DNA from 2 places in the Paenibacillus sp. FSL M7-1414 genome. Region 1 is predicted to be linked to the other one. Evidence: riboswitches for the same ligand, from Rfam matches in the RefSeq annotation. Region 1 holds a riboswitch; the other holds the start of a gene.
What was found. Region 1 has a riboswitch for glycine ahead of sdaAB (L-serine ammonia-lyase, iron-sulfur-dependent subunit beta). Riboswitches for the same ligand answer to the same signal wherever they lie in the genome.

Region 1 (11,628 bases):
GATGTGGAGAGGGAGCAAAAAGAAAAAGAGCTCATGATCGCCTCGTTATCCCATGATCTGAAAACACCGTTGATGTCCATTAGTGCCTATACGGAAGTACTTAACGGTGATCGTCAACTGAAACGCCTTGAAAGGCAGGAATATCAGGATGTGCTGCTCGGAAATGTGGAGCGGATGAAACAGATGATTAGTGAACTTGAGATGTATACGGCGTTGGGTTCCAGTGAATCGGAGATGGCCATGGTTAAGGTGGAAGGTGAAGAGTTTTTTGATATGCTGCTTGGGAGCTATGAGGGACTTGCCGAGCGTGGTCAGATTGACGTGAAGATGGATGTCCGCACAGATCAACTGTACCGAGTTCATCCCGAACAACTGATGCGCCTGACAGATAATCTGATAAATAATGCACTACGCCACACAAGGACGAACGGTGTAATGGGACTAGGGGTTATTGCTTCAGATTGGGAGCTTCCTGAATGGATTATTCCTTCGCTTAGAGCTGAATTGGATAACTACAGGGCGGGAGCAACATTGATCTTAGTACAAAACGAAGGTCCTGCTATTCCTGAAGAACAGCTCATTCGTATCTTCGAACCCTATGTTCAACACCAGAATCAGGATGAGAAGACGTATGCAGGTGGTTCGGGATTGGGATTGAGTATAGCCAAACGGGTTGCAATAAAGCACGGAGGGGATATGCGCATGTGGTCATACGAAGGATATGGAACGCTGGCAGCATGCCGATTGCCTGAACATGGAGAATGTAAACGCAGAGAGGGTGGATAAGATGATGAAAAAAGGATGGATGATGCTGGGTACTGCTGTGTTGGCAGGCGCCCTGCTTGGAGGTTGCGCGGAGAAGGATATGCTGGCTATGTCAGGAGATGAGATGATTGAGAAGGTTGTCTCAGCAGAAACAGAACCCGCCTCGTATTATGCGGAAGGAGTGATGAAGATATGGGCGGATGACAAGCTGACTAACACGATGCAAATTAAGGAATGGGTAGATGGTGAAACCGGACGAAAGCGCACGGAAACATCAGAGAATGGCAATGTCAGTTACGCAGTTAATGATGGAAAGAAGATCATCATATATGAAAAAGAAACAGGGGCAGCATATTCCATGGATGCATCATCCGTGTCACAACAACCTAATCAAACCCAGAAGCAAATATTGCTCGATCAACTAGAGCGGTTACGTACTACGCATGATGTGAATATGATGGGACAGGAGAAACTTTATGGACAGGACGTCATTCATATTGAATTGACACCAAAAGAAGAAGGCGCATTCTCCATATCTTCAGAGTATTGGGTAGATCCCAAAACGTGGATGATTGTCAAAGTAAACAGCGCGTATGGGGATGGAAAATCAGAAATGGTCTATGATCCGATTCAGTATGACCCTGAATTCACAAAGGATACTTTCGTAATTGACATCCCTAAGGAGGTCGATGTGAAGGACTTGGACGATATGATGCAGAATTCCGAAGTGACCCTAGAGGAAGCGGAAAAAGCGTTGGAACAGCCGTTCCTACAGGACATGAGTGGAGAATTCGAACTATCACGGATCGAAATGTCTACATCGCGCGGTGAGCTGAGCAGAGATGAAGTAACCTTGTATTATGTAAGTAACGACAAGGTAGAAGTCAGCCTGACGGTATTCAAGATGCCGGAAGAAAATGTGGACGATACACTAATACCGGATGAAGCCGAGATTAAGGTTCGTAACACCGAGGGTTCATATATGAAGAGCATTCGGAACATATCATGGAGTGAGAATGGCTTGCGGTACTCCATCATGGGTGAAAACGAAGGATGGACAAAGGCAAAGCTGCAAGCTTGGGCGGAAGAACTGACCCTTACCAATCCGTCTAGATGAGCTAAAGAATAATAATAAGGTTGCCGCAGAAACGAAGCGGCAGCTTTTTTTGTATATTCTCCTTTTGGTGTGGTGGATATCTATTCGATCTCCGTTCAGTCCATTCCAAAAAGGCAAGAGGGCAACTTCACGTTTACAGTTCAATATGCATATTTATAGGAGACAATCTTGATTTGGTGATGGAGGCAGGAGAAGGGGGCATCGCAGGATGGCTGTTTTATCAACAGGGCCAATTGAAAATAATATAGTGGTGGGAAGCGGCGAGCGTCCTACACAGAGAATTACAGTGAAATTAGACAATCGGAGTCTCACTAGTTTCTCTACCGTTCTGGTTCAAGGCTATTATTTGAATGGTGTTCGCACACTATACGTTGAGGAATTGTTTAATGTTTTGCCTAACCAGGTTATAACAAAAGACTATTATGCAGATTTGGATGCATTTGAGTTTATATTTACCACAGGTGATGATGCGGAGGATGAAGTTCAGATTTCCGTATGGGGGAAAAACCAGAACGGTCAACTGGTAACGGCACATCGTTTGGTGTCTGAGGAATTGTTAGGAGCGGACCTCGGTCTAGTCGGGGTAACGGGTGCGACTGGAGCTACAGGGACAGCAGGGGTTGCGGGAACAACTGGTCCTACAGGGGCTACAGGTGTTACAGGACTGACAGGAGTTACTGGTCCTCCTGGAGGAACTACGGGATCGACGGGAGAGACCGGTGTCACTGGGACCACGGGGGAGACAGGATCTACCGGAGTGACAGGAGTCACGGGCGCTACTGGAAGTACGGGGACCACAGGAGAGACAGGGCTTACGGGAGTGACGGGTATTACTGGGAGTACAGGAATAACAGGAACGACTGGAGTCACCGGGAGCACAGGGGAGACAGGGTCTACTGGAGCCACAGGTGTCACCGGTAGTACGGGAATAACAGGAACGACTGGGGCTACAGGTGCGACAGGCGTAACGGGTGCGACCGGAGTTACTGGAGATACGGGAGAGACAGGCGTAACGGGTGCGACCGGAGTTACTGGAGATACGGGAGAGACAGGCGTAACGGGGACGACAGGAGTTACTGGAGATACGGGAGCGACAGGCGTAACGGGGACGACCGGAGTCACTGGTGTTACAGGCGCAACAGGCGTAACGGGGACGACCGGAGTTACTGGAGATACGGGAGTGACAGGCGTAACGGGGACGACCGGAGTTACTGGAGATACGGGCGCGACAGGACTTACAGGAACGACCGGAGTTACTGGGGCTACAGGTGCAACAGGCGTAACAGGGGCGACTGGAGATACTGGTGTTACAGGTGCAACCGGATTGACGGGAGCAACAGGAGTCACTGGAGATACAGGCGCAACGGGAGTAACAGGGACGACCGGAGTCACTGGTATTACAGGTGCGACAGGCGTAACGGGGACGACCGGAGTCACAGGGGTTACAGGTGCAACAGGAGCTACTGGATCGACAGCAGCTTCTGCCCCTGCGGATTCTTCCTTGTTTGCTGATAGCCAGACCACGGCGTTGGGTCTTTCATTAGTAGCTGAAACGACGATTCAGACACTTAATGTACCTGTAGTGGCAGGTCAACGCGTGAAAATCGATAATAGTACACAAATAGCAATAGTTGTAGGGGCTAACTGGAGTATTGCGTATAACATTAATCTGAGACGTAATGGAGTTTTAATTAATCAATTGCAGCTCTCACGAAGCGGTAATGCTTCGGGAACGTTGAGGTTTCTTTCCTCCAACACTTACGTGGATACATCCCCGGCTACAACGACTAATGCATACACGATAAGTATCCAATTTACGACAACTAGCAACGTCACGAGTGCCTCAGCGGAAGTGAGAAATATTAATGCTATTCGTTTCAGTTAAAATAGACATCGAACTTATGATAATTACACGTTACTTTTGTTGACATATATGATATTGTACATTACTCTATGGGTATACACGATCAAAAACTTAGAAATGTACCAATTCGAATCGAATTAAAATAATACAGCGGATGATAACGAGCGGGAGAGACCTGGGTTAGCCGAGCAATATGGCTAGTGTTCAGGCACCGAAGGAGCAAGCTGCTGCGCACCCGGCGCAGTGGTTAATCTCTCAGGTAAATGTACCATCGTTGGACGCAACTCTGGAGAGTGCGCGAACTGCGCCACCCAAGGGGTATATGATCAGTCAGCCCGGTGAACTTGTCTGTAATCGCAGGCAGTGCACCCTTGTCGTGAGACACTGCTGATCGTGAAACTCTCAGGTATCGAGGACAGAGAGAGGGCCTAAGGCCTTCTTCTGTCCTTTTTTGATGTCATCATATCTAAATAAGGGACATTGTGGATGAAACTCCTGGATCGAAATGACGAATACATTTTACAAATATGAATCATGATTAATAATGGAGGGTTACAAGTGCGATTTAAAGATGTTTTCTCAATTATTGGTCCATCGATGACGGGGCCTTCAAGTTCACATACAGCTGGTGCGGCAAGGTTAGGAAGAATTGCTCGGCAGTGGCTAGGATGTACGCCAGATCGTGCCCGGCTGACCCTGTACGGTTCATTTGCAGATACGTATCAGGGGCACGGAACAGATTTGGCACTGATCGGTGGTCTGCTGGATTATGTCACAGATGATCCGCGTATCCCGGATGCAGAGCAATACGCAGAGGAAGCGGGCATGGAGGTTGAGTTTTATACAAGTGGCCTACCTGCTCCTCATCCAAATACGGTCAAAATTGAGTTGTGGCATGGAGAACGTGCCTGCTCCTTAATCGGTGCATCCATTGGTGGTGGGAGCGTATCCGTGCATTCGATGAATGATTTTCGTGTTCAGATTAGTGGTGAGTTTCCAACACTCGTTCTGCGACATGCGGACAAAGCAGGGGTGCTTGCATCGGTAACGTCCACGATCAGTTCATCCGGGGTTAACATCGGGTATATGCAGGTGGACCGGAAAGCCCGTGATGGCGAAGCACTTACCGCGATGGAAATGGATGGCGTGCCTAATCCTGATATGCTCAAGCGTCTAAGGGAGCTGGACCATGTATTGGACATTCGTGTCATTGATTTGAAGAGAGGAGTTGATTCGGATGCGGTTTAAACATTTGCACGAACTGAATACGATCTGTACAGCAGAATCCAAAACCATTGCTCAGCTGATGATCGAGGAGCAAGTTCAGGAGACCAATACACCGGAAGCGGATGTTGTGAAACAGATGTGTGAATATTATCAGGTGATGAAGAAAGCGGTACGCAAAGGGTTAACGGAAGATACGACATCACGCAGTGGATTAACAGGTGGAGACGGGAAAAAAATGGCCGAGTACATTCGCAAAGGTGAGACTTGTTCAGGAGATGCTTCCGCACTTGCCATGGCGTATGCCCTGTGTGTATCTGAAGTGAATGCCTCCATGGGTCGGATCGTGGCAACACCAACAGCCGGTTCCTGCGGCATTATCCCGGGTGTGTTTATTAGCTCACAGGAGCGGTTTGGCTGGACGGACGAACATTTGGTGAACGGGTTGTTCTGTGCGGGAGCGATTGGTTATGTTATCGCCAACAATTCATTTATCTCCGGCGCCGAAGGTGGCTGTCAGGCGGAAGTGGGTTCCGCTATCGGCATGGCTGCGGGTGCCATGGTTGAACTGCGTGGAGGTACACCGGAACAGGTTGTTCATGCCGTTGGTTTGGCGTTAAAAAATACACTGGGCCTTATCTGCGATCCGGTCGCAGGCCTTGTTGAAATCCCATGCATCGTCCGTAATGGACTGGGTGCAGTTACGGCGCTGGCTGCGGCTGATATGGCCCTGGCCGGAGTGCGTAGTGCCATTCCTTCAGACGAAGTCATCGATGTCATGCTGGAAGTAGGCAGTGCAATGCCGAGCCGACATCGGGAGACAGCCCAAGGTGGACTGGCCCAGACACCAACAGGCCGCAAAATGATGCAAAAGCTGGCTAAACCAAAGGCAAAGCGTGCCGAGCCTGAGCCGGAGTCGAAGCCAGCGGATTCTGACACAACTACAAGTGGGGCGGACAATGCTCAAGTGGACAAGGGTACTCAGGTTTAAGCTGAACCGGGACCACCGATATATAAATCAGTGACATTATGATGTATAACGGCGAATACAAAAATACAAAAACAAGCGTCCGCGAACCCGAATCCGGGTTATGCAGGACGCTTGTTTTATGCTACCAGATGAAGCGAAGTTAGGATACTTATATTTGACTTCAGATGAATGTGTATTATGACTCTAGTTCTGGCTCACAGCCGTACTCAGTACGGCATATCCATACGCGGGCAATTCAATGGCGAGTACGCCATCTTCCTTGGCGGTACGATGGTTTCCGCCGAATAACTCGGTCCATTCCTCGTCACCGGCCTCCAGCTCGACAATAGCCGTCTCTTCTGATCGATTGAACAGAACCAGAATGCGTTCCTCTTCATTTTGTCGCTCAAATACCAGTTGGCTGCCATCGGGACGAGCCTGCAGGAAACGAACGGTGCCTTCTGCACGCAGGGCAGGATGCGCATGACGCAGGGAGATCAGTTTCTGATAAAAGTCGAACAGCTCTCGGTCTTGCTTCGCTTCATCCCATTCCATGCATTTACGGCAGCCCGGATCGTGTTCGCCGTCCATGCCAATCTCGTCTCCGTAATAGATGCACGGCGCGCCCATATAACTGAACTGGAATAACGCAGCCAGCTTCATCTTGCGCTGGTCGCCTTCACACAGCGTGAGCAGCCGCGGAGTATCGTGGCTGTCGAGCAAGTTAAACGCCACTTCGCTGGCCTGAAGCGGATAACGGGATAACTGTCGCCCGATGGAGTTTGCGAACTGTTCGGCGTGCATCGTATTTTTCACAAAGAATGCATTCACGGCATCGGTAAACGGATAGTTCATGGACGCATCGAACTGGTCGCCTTGCAGCCAGGAGGAAGACTCGTTCCATACTTCGCCCAGAATGTAGGCATCCGGATTAGCGGCTTTGACTACACGGCGGAAATCACGCCAGAATGCATCGTCCACTTCGTCTGCCACATCCAGCCGCCATCCGTCCGCGCCCACTTCCTTAATCCAGTACTCGGCAACCTCCAGCAGATAAGCCTTAACCTCGGAATTCTCCGTATTCAGCTTTGGCATGTGCGCTTCGAATCCGAAGGTCTCATACGTAGGAATGCCGTCCTTCACGTCCAGTGGGAATTCGTGTACATGGAACCAGTCCTTATATTTGGATTGTTCTCCGTTCTTCTGCACATCCGCAAACGGCGCAAATGTCTTCCCGGAATGGTTGAACACAGCATCCAGAAGTACGCGAATTCCACGTGCGTGGCACAGCTCGACCAGTCGTTTCACGGTATCTGCGTCACCAAAGTGCCGGTCTACCCGCAGGTAGTCTTCTGTATCGTATTTGTGATTGGTGGTGGCTTCAAAGATGGGGGTGAAGTAGATCGCATTAATGCCAAGATCGCTGATGTAATCCAGATGATCGATCACGCCCTGAAGGTCACCGCCGAAGAAATTGAAAGGTGTCGGCTCACCACCCCACGGCTCTACCTTTTCCGGACTAATATCCGGGTTGCCGTTGGCGAATCGTTCAGGGAAAATCTGATAGAACACTGCATCTTTAACCCATGCAGGGGGTGTGAATACAGCTCCGGCATGAATATAAGGGAACTGGAACATACGACCCGGATCGTCTGGTTCTTTTTCCTGGAAGTCCGTCTCGGTCATCCAGATCTGTTCGTCTCCGTTTTTGAGCAGAAAAGAGTACTTCAGTCGGTGGTAGGGAGGTTTCACCTCACCCTCGAAGTAATCGAACATGGAGTCAGAGGTGAACTTTGTTAAGGGAACCAGCGCTTTGGTTGCATCCCACGCATATTTATCCCCGGTCAGGGCATGTACCTCGGTCAGATCATTCTTTTTGGTACGCAGGCGCAGGTGGATTGTATTTTGGTCATAGGCATAGGCCCAGTTTCGTTTCGGTTGATGATAGATGGCTTCCAGCAGCATAATGAAATTCCTCCCGTCAGGTGTAGAACTGATATGTACTTGGTAGACTTGATTAATATGACATTCCCAACGTTAATGGATAAGCTATAATTAGCATGTGTGGTAACGTAAAGGACTTCAACATTTGCTCAACAAGACATGAATCCATATGTTATAGACAGCTTTTATCATGATGATGCTCAGATATATCATTAACCCAATGGGGGCAGAAAGGAAACGAATATTCGGATGAAAACCAAACTGTTATATATTGAAGACGATACGGAAATTGCGACTTGGGTCAGAGCCGATCTGGAGGAGCGCGGTTATGAGGTGGTATGGCTCGGCAGTGGTGAAGGCGCAGCGGAGGCTGCTGTCGGTTGCTCACTCATTATTCTGGATGTCATGCTGCCTGGGCTGGATGGATTTACGGTGGGCCAACGACTGAAAAAAGAACATCCCGCAGTGCCCATTGTCATGCTCTCGGCCAGAACGTCCATTGACGACAAGTTGCACGGTCTTGATTTTGCCGATGACTATGTGACCAAACCATTTCACCCCGATGAACTGGCTGCCCGGATTGAGGTTCAACTGCGTAAGGCGGGAACTGCGGTCTCATCGGATACAGCCCTGAAGCTGGATCATCTCTCCATCTATGAGAAGGACAATCGGATTGTCAATGAGGAGACGGGGGATGAGATTATTTTATCGGGAAAACAGTTCCACATCTTCGCCTACCTGCTACGACATATGGGCATGATTCGAACCAAAGAGCAGATCTATGAAGCCGTCTGGAACGAGCCCTATCTGGATGGGGACAAGACTTTAATGGTACATATTCGACATCTACGCGAAAAGCTGGAGCTTGATCCGGCCAATCCTGTAGTTATTCAGACGGTCCGTGGTGTGGGATATCGTGTGAAGAAGCCATGATTCGGTGGTTCAGGGAACGGAAGATCATGAAGGGTGAACGGAAGGGAGAACGAAGCATGGATCAAAAGCAATCCGGGCGGCGCAAGCTTCGCTTTGGGCGATCCTTGATGTCCAGATACATCCTACTGATCTTGGCGGCTGTATTATTTGTGCCCGTTGTGCTTCCGATCATATCCGTTATATATATTGTTGTAGTGAATAACACGGACACGAATATGAACCGTGCCGCTCCTTACGGTGATGTTACTAAGATCAGTAACCTCTGGTCACATGAAGCGAAGAACTTGGATGGTGCTTCGGATGAAGAGATTAAGGCCCGGTTGGAGCAATTACATGACTCGTATCCCAAATCTTCCATGTATCGTGTGAATGTGAGTGGTGAGACCCTCTTTATTCTTGGTGGTGAAGATGTAACGCTTCTGAAATCCACGTCGCCGGATGGCAGGACAGATACGACATTGAGATGGTCACTGGATTCCGGGCAAACGACAGAGACATATATTCCAGCCTTATGGAATGTAAACAATACGGTGCAATTCATGAAAGTAGCTTCCTTTCGCGATCCACTGACCGTAGTTGCATATATTGGCGGAGCTGAGCAGGACAAAGGACAGGGATTCATGATCATTGAAGTGCCGCGGTCACTTCTGCAAATGAATCAGAGTAACTGGCCGATGGAACTCTTGTATCTTGGTATCGTAATGACCCTTATCTTTCTGATCTTCATCGTTATGTCGATTCTCTTCTTCGCACGCATTCGCAAACGACTTATTCGTTTGCAGACGGCCATGATGACCACAGGCAAGGAAGGTCTCCCGCTTCCGGTAGATATCCGCCGGTCAGACGAGATTGGTCAACTGGAAGAATCCTTCAATCAGATGGTGCATCAACTGTCCGACAGCCGCCACCGTGAACGCGAGGAAGAACAATTGCGCAAACGTCTCATTGCAGGGCTTTCCCACGATCTGCGTACCCCGCTAACGGTGATTCGTGGACATATGCATGCTTTGCACAAGGAAGAGCTGAGCGAGCAAGGTGACCGTTCATTACATCGCATGGAAGCAAAGATGGAGGACCTCGGCGGGCTCATCGACAACATGTTATCCTACAATTTGCTCACGAGTGGGAAATATACACTGAAGCTGGAAGAGAAAGATATACTGCGGATCGTCAGGGAAACGGCGGCCGCCTGGTACCCGGTCTGGGAGAAAGAGCAATTTGAGATTGATATTGACCTGCCAGAGGAACCGTTGATCTGGCATATGGATGAACAGGGCATGCGCCGTATTCTTGATAATTTGTTCCAAAACGTGATCCGTCATGCCGCCAGCGGGAAATATATTGGTATATCTACTCAGGAGATTCAGGGTGAGACGGCCATCGTTATTCAGGATCGGGGTCCGGGAATGCAACCGAATTCCGACACAAAAGGCACAGGTCTAGGCTTATCCATTGTAGACCTGTTGATTCGTGAGATGGGTCTGCGCAAGCGGGTAGACAGTTCCGATACGGGTGTCCAGACATATATCTACAGTGGTAAGGGAAACAGGGGAACAACAAACCGCTGAAATAGCTTTTTTAAACTAAACTTAAACTAGAGACTACTTTGGCTTTAACCTTGGAAGGTTACGATAGTTCCGAGGTGATCATACAGTGAGTGAAAATATTATTCAAACGGCTAATCTATGGAAAACATACCGGGACCGTGCAGCGGTCCGTGAACTTGATCTGCATATTAAAAAGGGAGATATCTACGGCTTCCTCGGTCCCAACGGTGCCGGCAAAACAACAACGATTCGCATGCTTCTCGGCTTGATTAAACCAACCAAAGGTGTGATCCGTGTCTTCGACAAGGATATCCGCAAGGATCGCATGGATATTTTGCGCCGTGTGGGTTCCTTGGTCGAATACCCATCCTATTACGGACATCTGAACGCAGTAGAGAATCTGGAAACTTTGCGCCGCATCATCAATGTACCAAAATCAAGAATTGCTGAAGTGCTGTCCATTGTAGATCTGACCAAGGATGCTAAACGTTCAGTGAAGGGGTATTCCCTTGGGATGAAGCAACGTCTGGGTATTGCCAGCGCTTTGCTGGGTGAACCAGAGCTGCTGATTCTGGACGAACCAACGAATGGGCTTGATCCTGCCGGTATTCAGGAGATTCGGGAACTGATCAAACGCATGCCTCTGGAACATGGCATTACCGTTCTGGTTTCCAGCCACTTGCTGAGTGAAGTCGAACAGATGGCAAGTCGTGTTGGTATTATCCGTGAAGGCAAGATGGTGCTTCAGGATACTATCGCAAGTCTGCATAGTCAGACGGGTAGCTCTATCCGGTTAACGGTTTCCGAGCCGGAAGAGGCTATGAAGCTGGCGAGAGAACAGGGACAATTTGGTCAGCAACAAGGTGCTGCGTTAACTTTCCCTTATATGGATAACAGTTCAGTGGCACTGCTTGTGCGCCGATTAATTGAACAGGATCATGATGTGTATCGTGTAGAGGAACAGCGTCAGTCGCTGGAAGATCTGTTCATGCGGGTCATTGGCGAGGGGGCTTCCATATGACCGGGCGTGCATTATCGTCAGACTGGCTCAAGATTCGGGGGAAAGGGATCTGGTTTCTTGTCTTTCTGGCCCCTCTTGGATTGACAGCGATGCAGGCGCTTAATTTTGGCTTACGGCTGGACTATCTGAAAGAGCAGTATGCAGATAACCTGTGGGGCGGATTATTGGGCAATGTGGTTGTCTTTGTGCCCTTGTCTCTGATGCTGGGAGCAACCATTCTCAGCTCCATGATCGCTAATGTTG
Region 2 (11,628 bases), 4.8 Mb from region 1:
GATATATGCTGCAACGCAGTGTCCTGTATTAACAGTGAACAGCTTCCGTTCGATATACGGCTCCAGATCATCGACATATACAATGCCCTCAACCGGTTTGAATGCAGGAGCCATCTGGGAACGATCTACCACCCACTCGTAAAAAGGCTCCACCTGTACATGCAACGGATCTTCATGATGCTGAATAGGCACTATCCGGTCTACGGCTGAATCTGGAAAATAAACGTACTGATCTGCAAGGGAACGCACTTCTTCATTGAGCAGAGCATATACATGCTCTTTCAATTGCGTACTGGCTCCAATGGCGTTCTCGCAAGCAATAATGTGAAGCGTGTTTTGAACCGGACCGGAATTCAATCTTTTCTCAAGTCCCTTCGCAATACCTGGTGCAATATGTTTCAGCACGCCTACGCCCACTGCGGTTGTAATCAGATCAGCTTCCACAACGGTTTGGGCAACCGTCTCCAGCTGGGTCCCATCGATTGCATTTACGCCTCTAACGGTCTCTTGATCCTTGCTCTCGTTAGCCAGTTCCACTGTATACTGTCCCCGTTGCTGAAGAGCGGTTACCAAGGTCTGATTCACGTCGGAGAAAACCACCTCATACCCTGCGCGGGACAGAATCAAGCCGATAAACCCGCGTCCAATGTTACCTGCGCCAAAGTGTAGGACCTTCATAGCTCCATTTCACTTTCCAGAATAGCGATTACTTCTTCGGCTGTTTTCGCCAGACGCAGGGCCTCCATATTCTCATCCTCAGCACAGATCACGGCGATGCTAGTCAAGATCTCCATATGTTCCCCGCCTTGAGCCGCGATACCAATGACCATATAAGCCTTTTCTTCGCCAAAATCAACACCTTGAGGATACTGAATGACAGAGATACCTGTGGATAAAATGAAAGCTTTGGATTCCTTTGTACCATGCGGAATAGCCAAGCCGTTCCCTACATAGGTCGAAACAATCTCTTCTCGTTCAATCATCTTCTCAATGTAATCAGCGGTAATATGTCCCGCATCCTTCAGAATCTGCCCTGCCATACGAATCGCTTCATATTTGTCCTGAGCCGTCGCATTCATGATGACTTTATCTGTTGTTAACATACTCATAATGGTTGACCTCCAATTTCGGTTTTACTGCGATAAAATCCAACAAGTTCCTGGGACAGGTAATGAATGAGTTCATCCCTGATTCCCTTTTCCAGCAATGTAATCATTTCTTCCTGTAATAACAGTGCGCTGATCTCACTGAGAACCTCCAGGCTTTCCTTGGATAATTCTCTGGGACCGAGCATCAAGAGGACATGGGTAACTCCTGTCGGATCATCCGGCGTACGAAGGAGTGGCTCAGTGAGTTGAAACAAGCTAATGGACGGCCTGTAGATCCCCTCACTGCGTGTATGAAACAGCGCAAGTCTTGTGCCGGGAATCTTCTGACTCCCCACTGCCTCACGTGCCTCCAACCGTTTCGCGACCTCCTCCGGTTCCTTCAATACACCAGATCCATGGAGTACGTTGCACATCGCATACACCGTTTTATAGAATCCGATATCCTGGTTATCCAGCGGGTACACCTGAAACTTGCCAATAATTCGGACGATTTCAACTAAAATAGCTTCCATTCCGTCAGGGTCCGAGTAACGACCTGTTGTCTGAACCTCTATTTCACGGGGCTTATTATGCTGTCGTTGTAATGTTGTTGTTCGGATAAAATGACGCAGACGTTCGCTCTCTTCTGCCGTAAGCAGTGGACTCACTTTGTAATACTGATGCTCATCCATCGGCAGATCAACAGTGGATAACACCAGATCATATTCATCTGTAGGTATCCGGGCAGCTTCATACCAAGACACGCTGTCCATGATCCGAATCTCGGGAATCTCCTTGGACAGTCGGCTGGAGAGCATACGTGATGATCCGATTCCGCTTGTACACACGATGATTGCCCTGATCTCACGTTTCAGTGCACGTAACCTCTCGATGGAAGCGCCAAAATGCATGACCAGGAAACCAATTTCTTCATCCGGAACTTCTGTGCCTGGCCAAGCTTGATGCACGGATTGTTTGACCTCTTCGAAGAGAGAATCATAATCCTTGCGAATCTGCTGCAGTAGCGGATTACGAATCATCTGTTGCCCTTCAATTCGCTCCATGACAGGTTGCATATGACCAAGCAGACCTTCACGAAGCAAACGATCCTCATGAAAGGCGTAATGTGTTCTCGCCTGCATCTGATCAATCAGTGAATGTACCCTGTCCAGTAAAATCAAATCGTCTATTGGCAACAGCCGCGAAGAATGAATCCGCTGCTCTGTCTCAACTAATAGTCTGTGAAAATAAGCTTGCTCATCTTGGGAGAATGTCAGCCCCAGCTGGGTCGATAACACACCACACAAGCGGGAAGCCATATAAGGCGGAACCTTCATCTCATCCTGCTCTGCGACTTCATCTCCCTTGTTCTCCAGGGGAGGTATACGGCCAATGCCAAAGCCTTTACGAATACGTACAACCGCTACGGATAATTGAATCAGCAACTTCATGTATTGGCGTTCCGGGATGTTCTCCAGCCATTCGATGTCTGGTTGCCATAATGCATTTTCGACCGTAAGCACATCACCGTGTCCAATCATATCCAACAATTTTTGGTTTACGATGGAGCCTCCCTGTTCTGGCTGTCTTCCGAATAGGTCCGACTCATCCAAAAATTCGAGAGCAAGTGCAGCTATGGCTGTGCGATGAATCGTCTCACTTCCGTTAATCTTGACGCCATATCCACGTCTGCGAACCAGCTTTAGTCCCGCCTGACGAATCCGTGACTCCAGATCGTCCAGATCAGTGGTTACGGTGGATACGGTCACTTTCAGATCCGAAGCCAAGGCGAGTAACTTTACAGGCTCCGGTTCATCCAGCAGGATGCAAAGCATGAAGAGCTTACGCTCTTCTGGCGTAAAATCTACATATTCTTTACCCTCTAGTTGCTGGCGCAATACAGCCAGATCATCGGAACCGGCATCGATTCGGATACCGGTTCCTGATTTTTTTTCCAGCTTCATGCCCAAAGGTTCAAGCCATTGTTCAATCATTTGCAGCTCCCGGTGAACCGTTCGGGTACTGACCTTTACTTCAACGGCGATTTCGCCGGCAGTGACTTCATGTGGATGCTCCAGCAGGAACTCCACGATTTCACGTTGTCTTTTGGTAATACTCATATCTCAGCCTCCGGCTCAGGGAAAACAAATGCGTGCAATTACTTCAGACGTTCAACGAGCGCATCGTATTCCGGGCTTTTTAGGAAGTTGTCGATGGATATATGTTCTGCGTTCGGCGCAACGGAGCGGGCACGATCGGTCAATACTTGTTGTGTGATCACCACGTCTGCATCCGGCGGGATATCACTGATAGCCGTATTGGTCACCGTAACGTCAATCCCCTCTGCCTTCATCTTCTTGCGTAGAATGGAAGCACCCATGGCACTTGACCCCATGCCTGCATCACAGGAGAAGACAATTTTCTTCACGTCTGTTTTGAAGGTAGAAGAAGCCATATCTGCGGCTCTGTCTGCTTCACTTTGATTAGCCGTAATACCAGCGTTTGGCAGGGTTCCTTGACTCTTCATGTCTTTCATCCGACTGGATGCGGACTCCAGATCTTCGTCCTTTTGTTTACCCGTTTTCAGCAACACTGCTGCAACCAGGAAAGAAACGACGGCTGCTACAAGCACCCCTGCGAACATCGGCAGGTATCCACCTTTTGGTGTTAAGAAGAAATACGCGATAATACTACCCGGTGATGGTGCTGAAACAAGTCCTGCTCCGGTGAGCATGAATGTTAATGTACCTGCGACGCCACCCGCAATTGCGGCAAGAATCAGAATCGGTCTCATCAGAATGTAAGGGAAGTAGATCTCATGAATTCCCCCGAAGAAATGAATGATTACGGCACCCGGTGCAGAAGATTTAGCCATTCCGCGTCCGAAGAAACAGTAAGCAAGTAAGATACCAAGTCCCGGACCCGGGTTTGATTCAAGCATGTATAATACGGATTTCCCTAATTCTCTCGCTTGATCTGTTGCAATCGGTGTCAGAATCCCGTGGTTGATTGCATTGTTCAGGAACAATACTTTACCTGGTTCGATGATTAGGTTGACCAGCGGCAGCAAACCAAGATTCATTAACCCTTGTACCCCGGCAGATAATACTTTGCTAATCGCTTCTACAGCAGGTCCGATGCCCAGTAGCGCAAAAATCCCCAAGATTCCGCCAATAATACCGGCTGAGAAGTTGTTAACCAGCATTTCAAATCCGGCTCTAATTTTACCTTCAATGGATTTATCGAACTTTTTGATAATCCATGCTGCCAGTGGTCCGGCAATCATGGCACCGAGGAACATCGGGATATCACTACCCACGATGACCCCGATGGTCATAATGGCACCCACGACACCACCACGCTGACCATGCACCATCGTACCTCCGGTGTAACCAATTAACAGTGGCAGCAAATATTTGATCATCGGATCAACTAGCTGTGCAAGCGTCTCGTTAGGGAACCAGCCTGTTGGAATGAACAGAGCCGTAATTAATCCCCAGGCGATGAACGCTCCCATATTTGGCATGACCATACCACTCAGGAATCGGCCAAAACGCTGAACACCTACCCGTAGCCCACCTTTGGAATTGGACGATTGGTCCAAATTACTCATTGTATTATCCTCCTTGGATCAAGTGATTATGATTTATGAAAGGGGTATCATTTCTCCCCTGCTGTAATCCTAAGCGAGAATGCTCTCCTGTTCAATGAAATGAAAGCGTACTTTCGTCATGAACAATGATGACAACATTAGGTTATGTAATCGTTTTACTTGATGCATAATGGCTGAACCCATTGGTACACAAGGATTTTCTTGCCTATGACTTTTGTCATTTCCAGAATCATTTTCTAAACTATAGCTTGGTCCAATCAGGTGATTTACATCCACAATCTGCTTCATTCCACATTCAAAACCATTCTTGGAAAGCACAAAAAACCTGTGCAAGCATCCGGCTCACACAGGTCGAAACAATATGAAGCTCATATCATTTAATTATAAAATATATGTTAATAAGTACAAGTTCGTTGATACTATTCTTCCGTATGTTTCCGATACGCGTCTGCATTCATCAATGTAGACAATGCTGCTGTCAGATCTCCCTCAACACGGATCTCAATCATCCAGCCTTCCTCGTAAGGAGAGCTGTTCACAAGTTCAGGTGAGTCCTGCAACGAATCATTCACCGCAATGATTGAACCAGTGACGGGAGAGAACAAGTCCGACACCGTTTTGACCGATTCGATCGTTCCAATGCTGTCCTCTGCTTTTACATTGGTTTCAAGGTCAGGCAATTCCACAAACACAATGTCACCCAGCTGATGCTGCGCGAACTCGGTAATGCCAATACGTACAGTATCCTCCCCTACGGTTTGCACCCATTCGTGCTCTTCACTGTACAGGAAATCACTTTTCAATTCGCTCATCGATATCCGCCTCGCTTTTCATTAATGAGTACATGCGTTCTTTGACCTTAACCTTTTTCCCAGAACATAGCGTATGATATTTTTGAATCAAATGTCAAGATACCTCACAATTTATTTGCTGAACACCTCTAAATCCTGTAACCGGATTACACTCTTTCTTCATATACTGGTGAATATTAGAATAGTAAGCGTAGTCTTTTTAAATATACGAACAATAACATAAAAAATAAAATAAATATTCGGTTTTAAATCATTATCTATGATATCGTTCTTGACATCGGTAGTGGATTCACGTTTTAATGAAAGGAGTAAATGTGTTTATTGGACTATGTTATACCCGCGGATGAATGTAAAGGGAGAGATTACCCGTGACACCCGATTCGGGATGTACATGAGGTAACGCCGAAGGAGTAAACCACCGATAAGCGGAGGTGAATCTCTCAGGCAAAAGGACTTTTACGGGACGCAACTCTGGAGAGCATCTATTCGCCCTGTGCGGGCGTTATGATCACCCAAGGGGAAACCTGCTGCACAACGCAGCGGGGTAACTCTCAGGTACAAGGGACAGAGCCTTAGAATACAGCGTGCTACTTGGCATGCCGATTCTTTGGCCTGTCCTTTTCCTTTTTCCCAAAAAACGAAAAACAGGATGTAGAATGGCGCTGCCATAGCTGCCTTACCATACTTATGTGATGAAAATATCTAGCTGAAAATTTAAAAATACCCTGGTTCATTGATCCACGATTGTATATCCGGCCGGCTGACGGCCCATGACGAGGTGATTTGATGTCTGATTTGCTTAGAACACCACTCTTCCCACTATATCAGCAATATGAAGGCGTACGGTGCATTGATTTTGGAGGCTGGGAGCTTCCCGTACAATTTAGCGGAATCCAGAAAGAACATGAAGCGGTACGCGAGCGTGCTGGACTGTTTGATGTATCCCATATGGGCGAATTCACTGTACAGGGTGAGCAGGCTGAAGTTTTTTTGCAACAAATGATGACTAATGATGTGACCACGCTGGTTCCCGGTCAAGCCCAGTACACCCTGATGTGTTATCCAGATGGCGGTGTGGTGGATGATCTGCTCGTGTATAAGCTGGAAGATCAGCATTATATGCTTGTGGTTAACGCCTCCAACATCGACAAGGATTGGGCGTGGCTGCAAGAGCACTTGATCCCCGGCGTAAGCATGACCAATGATTCGGAGCAGACGGCGCTACTCGCCTTGCAAGGTCCACTGGCTGTAGACATTATCGGGAAAGTTACAGATACGGATGTAAGCTCGATTGAACCGTTTCGTTTTGTGCAGGATGCTGAAGTATGTGGAGTAAAATTACTGTTGTCCCGTACCGGTTATACCGGTGAAGATGGCTTTGAGCTATATGTTCCTGCAGATCAGGCCGCTGTGGTCTGGAATGGGTTAATGCAAGCCGGTGAAGGTCACGGACTTGTACCGACAGGCCTCGGTGCTCGGGATACACTGCGCTTTGAAGCAAAGCTCCCTCTGTATGGACAGGAATTGTCGGCAACTATCTCTCCGCTTGAGGCTGGTGTTGGCATGTTTGTGAAGCTGAATGCCGGACCTTTTATCGGACACGAAGCCTTGTTACAGCAAAAAACTGACGGGCCCGCCCGCAAACTGGTCGGCATCGAAGTGTTGGAGCGCGGTATTCCCCGCCCCCACTATCCGATTTACGCCGAAGGCGTACAGATTGGTGAAGTGACAACAGGCACGCAATCACCTACATTGAAGCGTAATCTGGGGCTTGCCCTCATCGACAGCAAATACGCTGCGCTGGGAACCCCGCTTGAGATTGAGATCCGCGGCAAGAAACTAAAAGCCGAGGTCGTGAAGACCCCTTTTCATAAACGGACACGTACGTCGAAGACACCTACTCAAGGAGCTGATCAAGCATGAGCAAGCACCGTTACATTCCCATGACTGAACAAGATCAGAGCGCCATGCTCGCAACCATCGGTGTGGATACGCTGGAGGATCTGTTTCAGGACATTCCAAAAGAGATTCGTTATCAGGGCGAGCTGCCCGTATCCTCCAAACTTGATGAATATGCGCTGACACGTCACATGTCCAAACAAGCTGGCGCCAACGCCAATTTCGAAACACACGCCAGCTTCCTCGGCGCTGGCATATATGATCATCATGTTCCTTCCGTCATCAATCATGTCATTTCCCGTTCCGAGTTTTACACTGCCTACACACCTTATCAGCCTGAGATCAGCCAAGGTGAACTACAGGCCATTTTCGAATTTCAATCCTACATCTGTGAATTAACCGGTATGGCTGTAGCCAATGCCAGCATGTATGACGGCGCAACGGCTTTTGCGGAAGCCGGTAATCTGGCCGCAGCGGCAACTCGTCGCAAACAGCTCATCGTATCCCGTACCGTTCATCCGGAAGCCCGTCAGGTATTGCAGGCATATGCGCACGGACTCCGTCTGGAGATTGTCGAGATTGGCTATAAGGATGGCGTCACTGACTGGGATGCCCTGCAAACCGCCATATCAGACGATACCGCTGCTGTCATGATCCAGAGTCCGAACTTCTTTGGTGCCGTGGAAAATGTGAAGCAGGCTGCCGACCTCGTGCATGCGCACAAGGGCCTGCTCGTTGTAAGTGCCAACCCGCTATCGCTGGGTCTGCTGGAAGCCCCAGGCAAGCTGGGTGCCGACATCGTTGTAGGTGATGCGCAGCCCCTCGGCATCGCCGCTTCACTCGGCGGTCCGACATGCGGATATTTCGCAGTATCCCAGCCTCATATGCGCCGAATTCCTGGCCGAATTGTAGGCCAAACAACCGATCGCAATGGCAAGCGTGGTTTTGTACTGACATTGCAAGCACGTGAACAGCACATCCGACGCGAAAAGGCGACATCCAACATCTGTTCCAACCAGGCTTTGCTTGCACTCAGCGCATCTGTATATATGTCCATCATGGGTAAACAAGGAATGATTGATGTCGCGGATCTGAATTTGCAAAAGAGTCATTACACCCTCAATACATTAACTGCGATTTCTGGAGTTAGCCTTACTTTTAATGCACCAACATTTAATGAGTTTGTTATTAAGCTTCCTGAAGGAACCGACGTGGATACTCTTCAGTTGAAACTGCTGGATGCGGGCTTTATTGGTGGTTACGAACTCGGACGTGATTACCCGGAGCTTGCCGGACATATGCTGATTGCTGTTACCGAACGGCGCACTAAGGAAGAGATTGACGAATTCGCACGAGCATTGGAGGGATCGCTGTGACTCAGGAAACGACGACGACAACATCGGTACAAGGACAATCGGAAACAGGTACCTCTGTCTCCACTTCGGTTCAACCTGAGAAGGATACAACATTTAGTGCACAGACCTTATCTCCTGCTTCGGAACAATCATTGATTTTTGAACTCAGCAGCCCTGGACGTGTCGCTTATTCCTTGCCAGAATGTGACGTTCCTCGTCAGGCTGCCGATACGTTGATTCCCCGGGAAATGCTCCGTTCGGAAGCAGCAGCACTGCCGGAAGTGTTTGAGGTCGATGTTATTCGACACTATACCGCTCTGTCCCGCCGCAACTTCGGCGTAGATAACGGATTCTATCCACTGGGCTCTTGTACGATGAAATACAATCCGAAGATCAATGAGGATGTTGCCCGTTATAATGGATTCGCCAAAATCCATCCGTACCAGCATGAATCCAGCATTCAAGGTGCACTAGAACTGTTATATACGTTGCAAAACGACCTTGCAGGTCTGACAGGTATGGACGCTGTGACCTTGCAACCAGCAGCTGGTGCCCATGGAGAATGGACTGGACTTATGATGATTCGTGCCTACCACGAAGGTCGTGGCGAACAACGTACCAAAGTCATCGTGCCCGATTCTTCGCATGGTACCAACCCGGCAAGTGCAACCGTTGCAGGATTTGAAACTGTGACGATTCCATCCCGCGCAGACGGACTGGTCGATCTGGACGCACTCCGTGCAGCAGTCGGTTCGGATACGGCAGCATTGATGCTGACAAACCCGAATACACTTGGTCTGTTTGAGAAAGACATTCAGGAGATTGCATCCATCGTACACCAGGCTGGTGGCTTGTTGTATTACGACGGAGCCAACTCCAATGCCATTATGGGCATTACCCGTCCGGGTGATATGGGCTTTGACGTGGTGCATCTGAACTTGCACAAAACGATGAGTACGCCACATGGCGGTGGTGGACCTGGCGCCGGACCAGTCGGTGTGAAGAGTCGTTTAGTTCCGTTCCTGCCTAAGCCCATGGTTATCAAAAATGATGATGGTATGTATGCATTCGATCGTGAAGGCGATCAATCCATTGGCCGGGTGAAAGCCTACTACGGTAACTTCGGTATATTGGTACGTGCCTATGCCTACATTCGCACCTATGGACCGGAAGGCTTGCGCCGTGTCTCTGAATGTGCGGTACTGAATGCTAATTATATGATGGCCCGCCTCGCACCATACTACGAGATTCCGTATCCGGGTGTATGCAAACATGAATTTGTCATGTCTGGTCGGGGTTTGAAGCAATACGGTGTGCGCACACTTGATGTTGCCAAGCGATTGCTTGATTTTGGATATCACCCGCCTACGGTGTACTTCCCGCTCAACGTGGAGGAATGCATCATGATCGAACCGACAGAAACCGAGAGCAAAGAAACGCTGGATGGCTTCATTGATACGATGATACGGATTGCCAAAGAAGCGGAAGAGACACCTGAATTGGTACTGAACGCACCTTACGGAACACCGGTCACTCGTCTGGATGAAACCACCGCCGCTCGCAAACCTGTACTGAACTGCGCGTGCAGTTAAGCACTAAGTGTATTACTAATCATGCTCTTGCTGATGTTAACTACACCAGTAAGAGCATTTTTTTGGCTAGACATTACAGGACCTTTCTCCTCCTACTCCCCTTCTAATTCCTATACGTTCGAGCAACAAAAAAAGCCAGTACCCGCTGTAACAGCGGATACCGGCAAAATCGCTGCATCAATGCAGCTCATTATCGGAAAAAGAAAAACCTCAAATCCGGAGGAAACCCCGGCAAAATTACGCTTGAATGCTTTGAACCAATTCAACAACTTGTTCAGCCGTTTGCATATCCAGAGCTTTAGCAGCCAGTTCCTGCATATCCGCACGGGACAGCTTGGTGATCTGACTACGAGCTGGCAGAATGGAGGTTGCGCTCATGCTGAACTCATCCAATCCAAGACCAAGCAGCAATGGAATTGCTGTTTCGTCTCCTGCCATCTCACCACACATGCCAACCCATTTGCCTTCACGATGCGCTGCATCGATAACCATTTTAACCAAACGCAAAATGGCTGGGTTGTAAGGCTGGTACAGATAAGCCACTCGTTCGTTCATGCGGTCAGCAGCCATCGTGTATTGAATCAGATCGTTCGTTCCGATACTGAAGAAATCCACTTCTTTGGCAAATTGATCCGCCAGAACTGCAGTCGAAGGAATTTCGACCATGATTCCGAGTTGAATGCTGTCAGAAACAGCAATACCTTCAGCAACCAGCTTCTCTTTCTCTTCGAGCAAGACAGCTTTTGCTTCACGGAATTCACCGAGTGTTGCGATCATTGGGAACATGACACGCAGGTTTCCATGTACGCTTGCACGCAGCAATGCACGCAATTGTGTACGGAAGATATCCAGACGGTCCAAACACAGACGAACTGCGCGGAAGCCGAGGAATGGATTCATTTCTTTTGGCAGATCCAGGTATGGAAGCTCTTTGTCTCCACCGATGTCGAGTGTACGAACAACGACAGGTTTGCCTTCCATTTTTTCCAGTACCGCTTTGTAAGCATTATACTGAATGTCTTCGGAAGGAAGCTTGTCTCTGCCCATGTACAAGAACTCGGTACGGTACAGGCCTACAGCCTCGCCGCCGTTTTCCAGAACACCCGTTACGTCATTTGGTGTACCAATGTTGGCTGCAAGTTCAACATGAACGTTGTCCACCGTTACCGTTGGCTCATCACGAAGTTTTCTCCACTCTGCACGTTGTGCATCATACTGTTCCTGTTTGGCACGGTATTCAGCAATAACTTCATCAGTAGGGTTAACTAG

Region 2: it holds a riboswitch for glycine, as region 1 does, so the genes downstream of both, gcvT (glycine cleavage system aminomethyltransferase GcvT) here and sdaAB (L-serine ammonia-lyase, iron-sulfur-dependent subunit beta) in region 1, are expected to answer to the same signal.

What each region holds. Positions count from the first base shown of each region.
Region 1 is NZ_JBBOOS010000001.1:516,898-528,525, forward strand. It holds gene MHH92_RS02470 (sensor histidine kinase) at 1-786, shown strand, start outside; gene MHH92_RS02475 (LolA family protein) at 788-1,882, shown strand; gene MHH92_RS02480 (hypothetical protein) at 2,091-3,767, shown strand; glycine riboswitch at 3,902-4,026, shown strand; glycine riboswitch at 4,031-4,167, shown strand; gene sdaAB (L-serine ammonia-lyase, iron-sulfur-dependent subunit beta) at 4,305-4,994, shown strand; gene sdaAA (L-serine ammonia-lyase, iron-sulfur-dependent, subunit alpha) at 4,984-5,961, shown strand; gene MHH92_RS02495 (alpha-glycosidase) at 6,145-7,905, opposite strand; gene MHH92_RS02500 (response regulator transcription factor) at 8,134-8,817, shown strand; gene MHH92_RS02505 (HAMP domain-containing sensor histidine kinase) at 8,874-10,385, shown strand; gene MHH92_RS02510 (ABC transporter ATP-binding protein) at 10,471-11,385, shown strand; gene MHH92_RS02515 (ABC transporter permease) at 11,382-11,628, shown strand, end outside.
Region 2 is NZ_JBBOOS010000001.1:5,317,624-5,329,251, forward strand. It holds gene MHH92_RS23080 (mannitol-1-phosphate 5-dehydrogenase) at 1-678, opposite strand, end outside; gene MHH92_RS23085 (PTS sugar transporter subunit IIA) at 675-1,109, opposite strand; gene MHH92_RS23090 (BglG family transcription antiterminator) at 1,106-3,208, opposite strand; gene MHH92_RS23095 (PTS mannitol transporter subunit IICB) at 3,247-4,701, opposite strand; gene gcvH (glycine cleavage system protein GcvH) at 5,121-5,513, opposite strand; glycine riboswitch at 5,857-5,979, shown strand; glycine riboswitch at 5,983-6,083, shown strand; gene gcvT (glycine cleavage system aminomethyltransferase GcvT) at 6,300-7,436, shown strand; gene gcvPA (aminomethyl-transferring glycine dehydrogenase subunit GcvPA) at 7,433-8,788, shown strand; gene gcvPB (aminomethyl-transferring glycine dehydrogenase subunit GcvPB) at 8,920-10,359, shown strand; gene ptsP (phosphoenolpyruvate--protein phosphotransferase) at 10,597-11,628, opposite strand, start outside.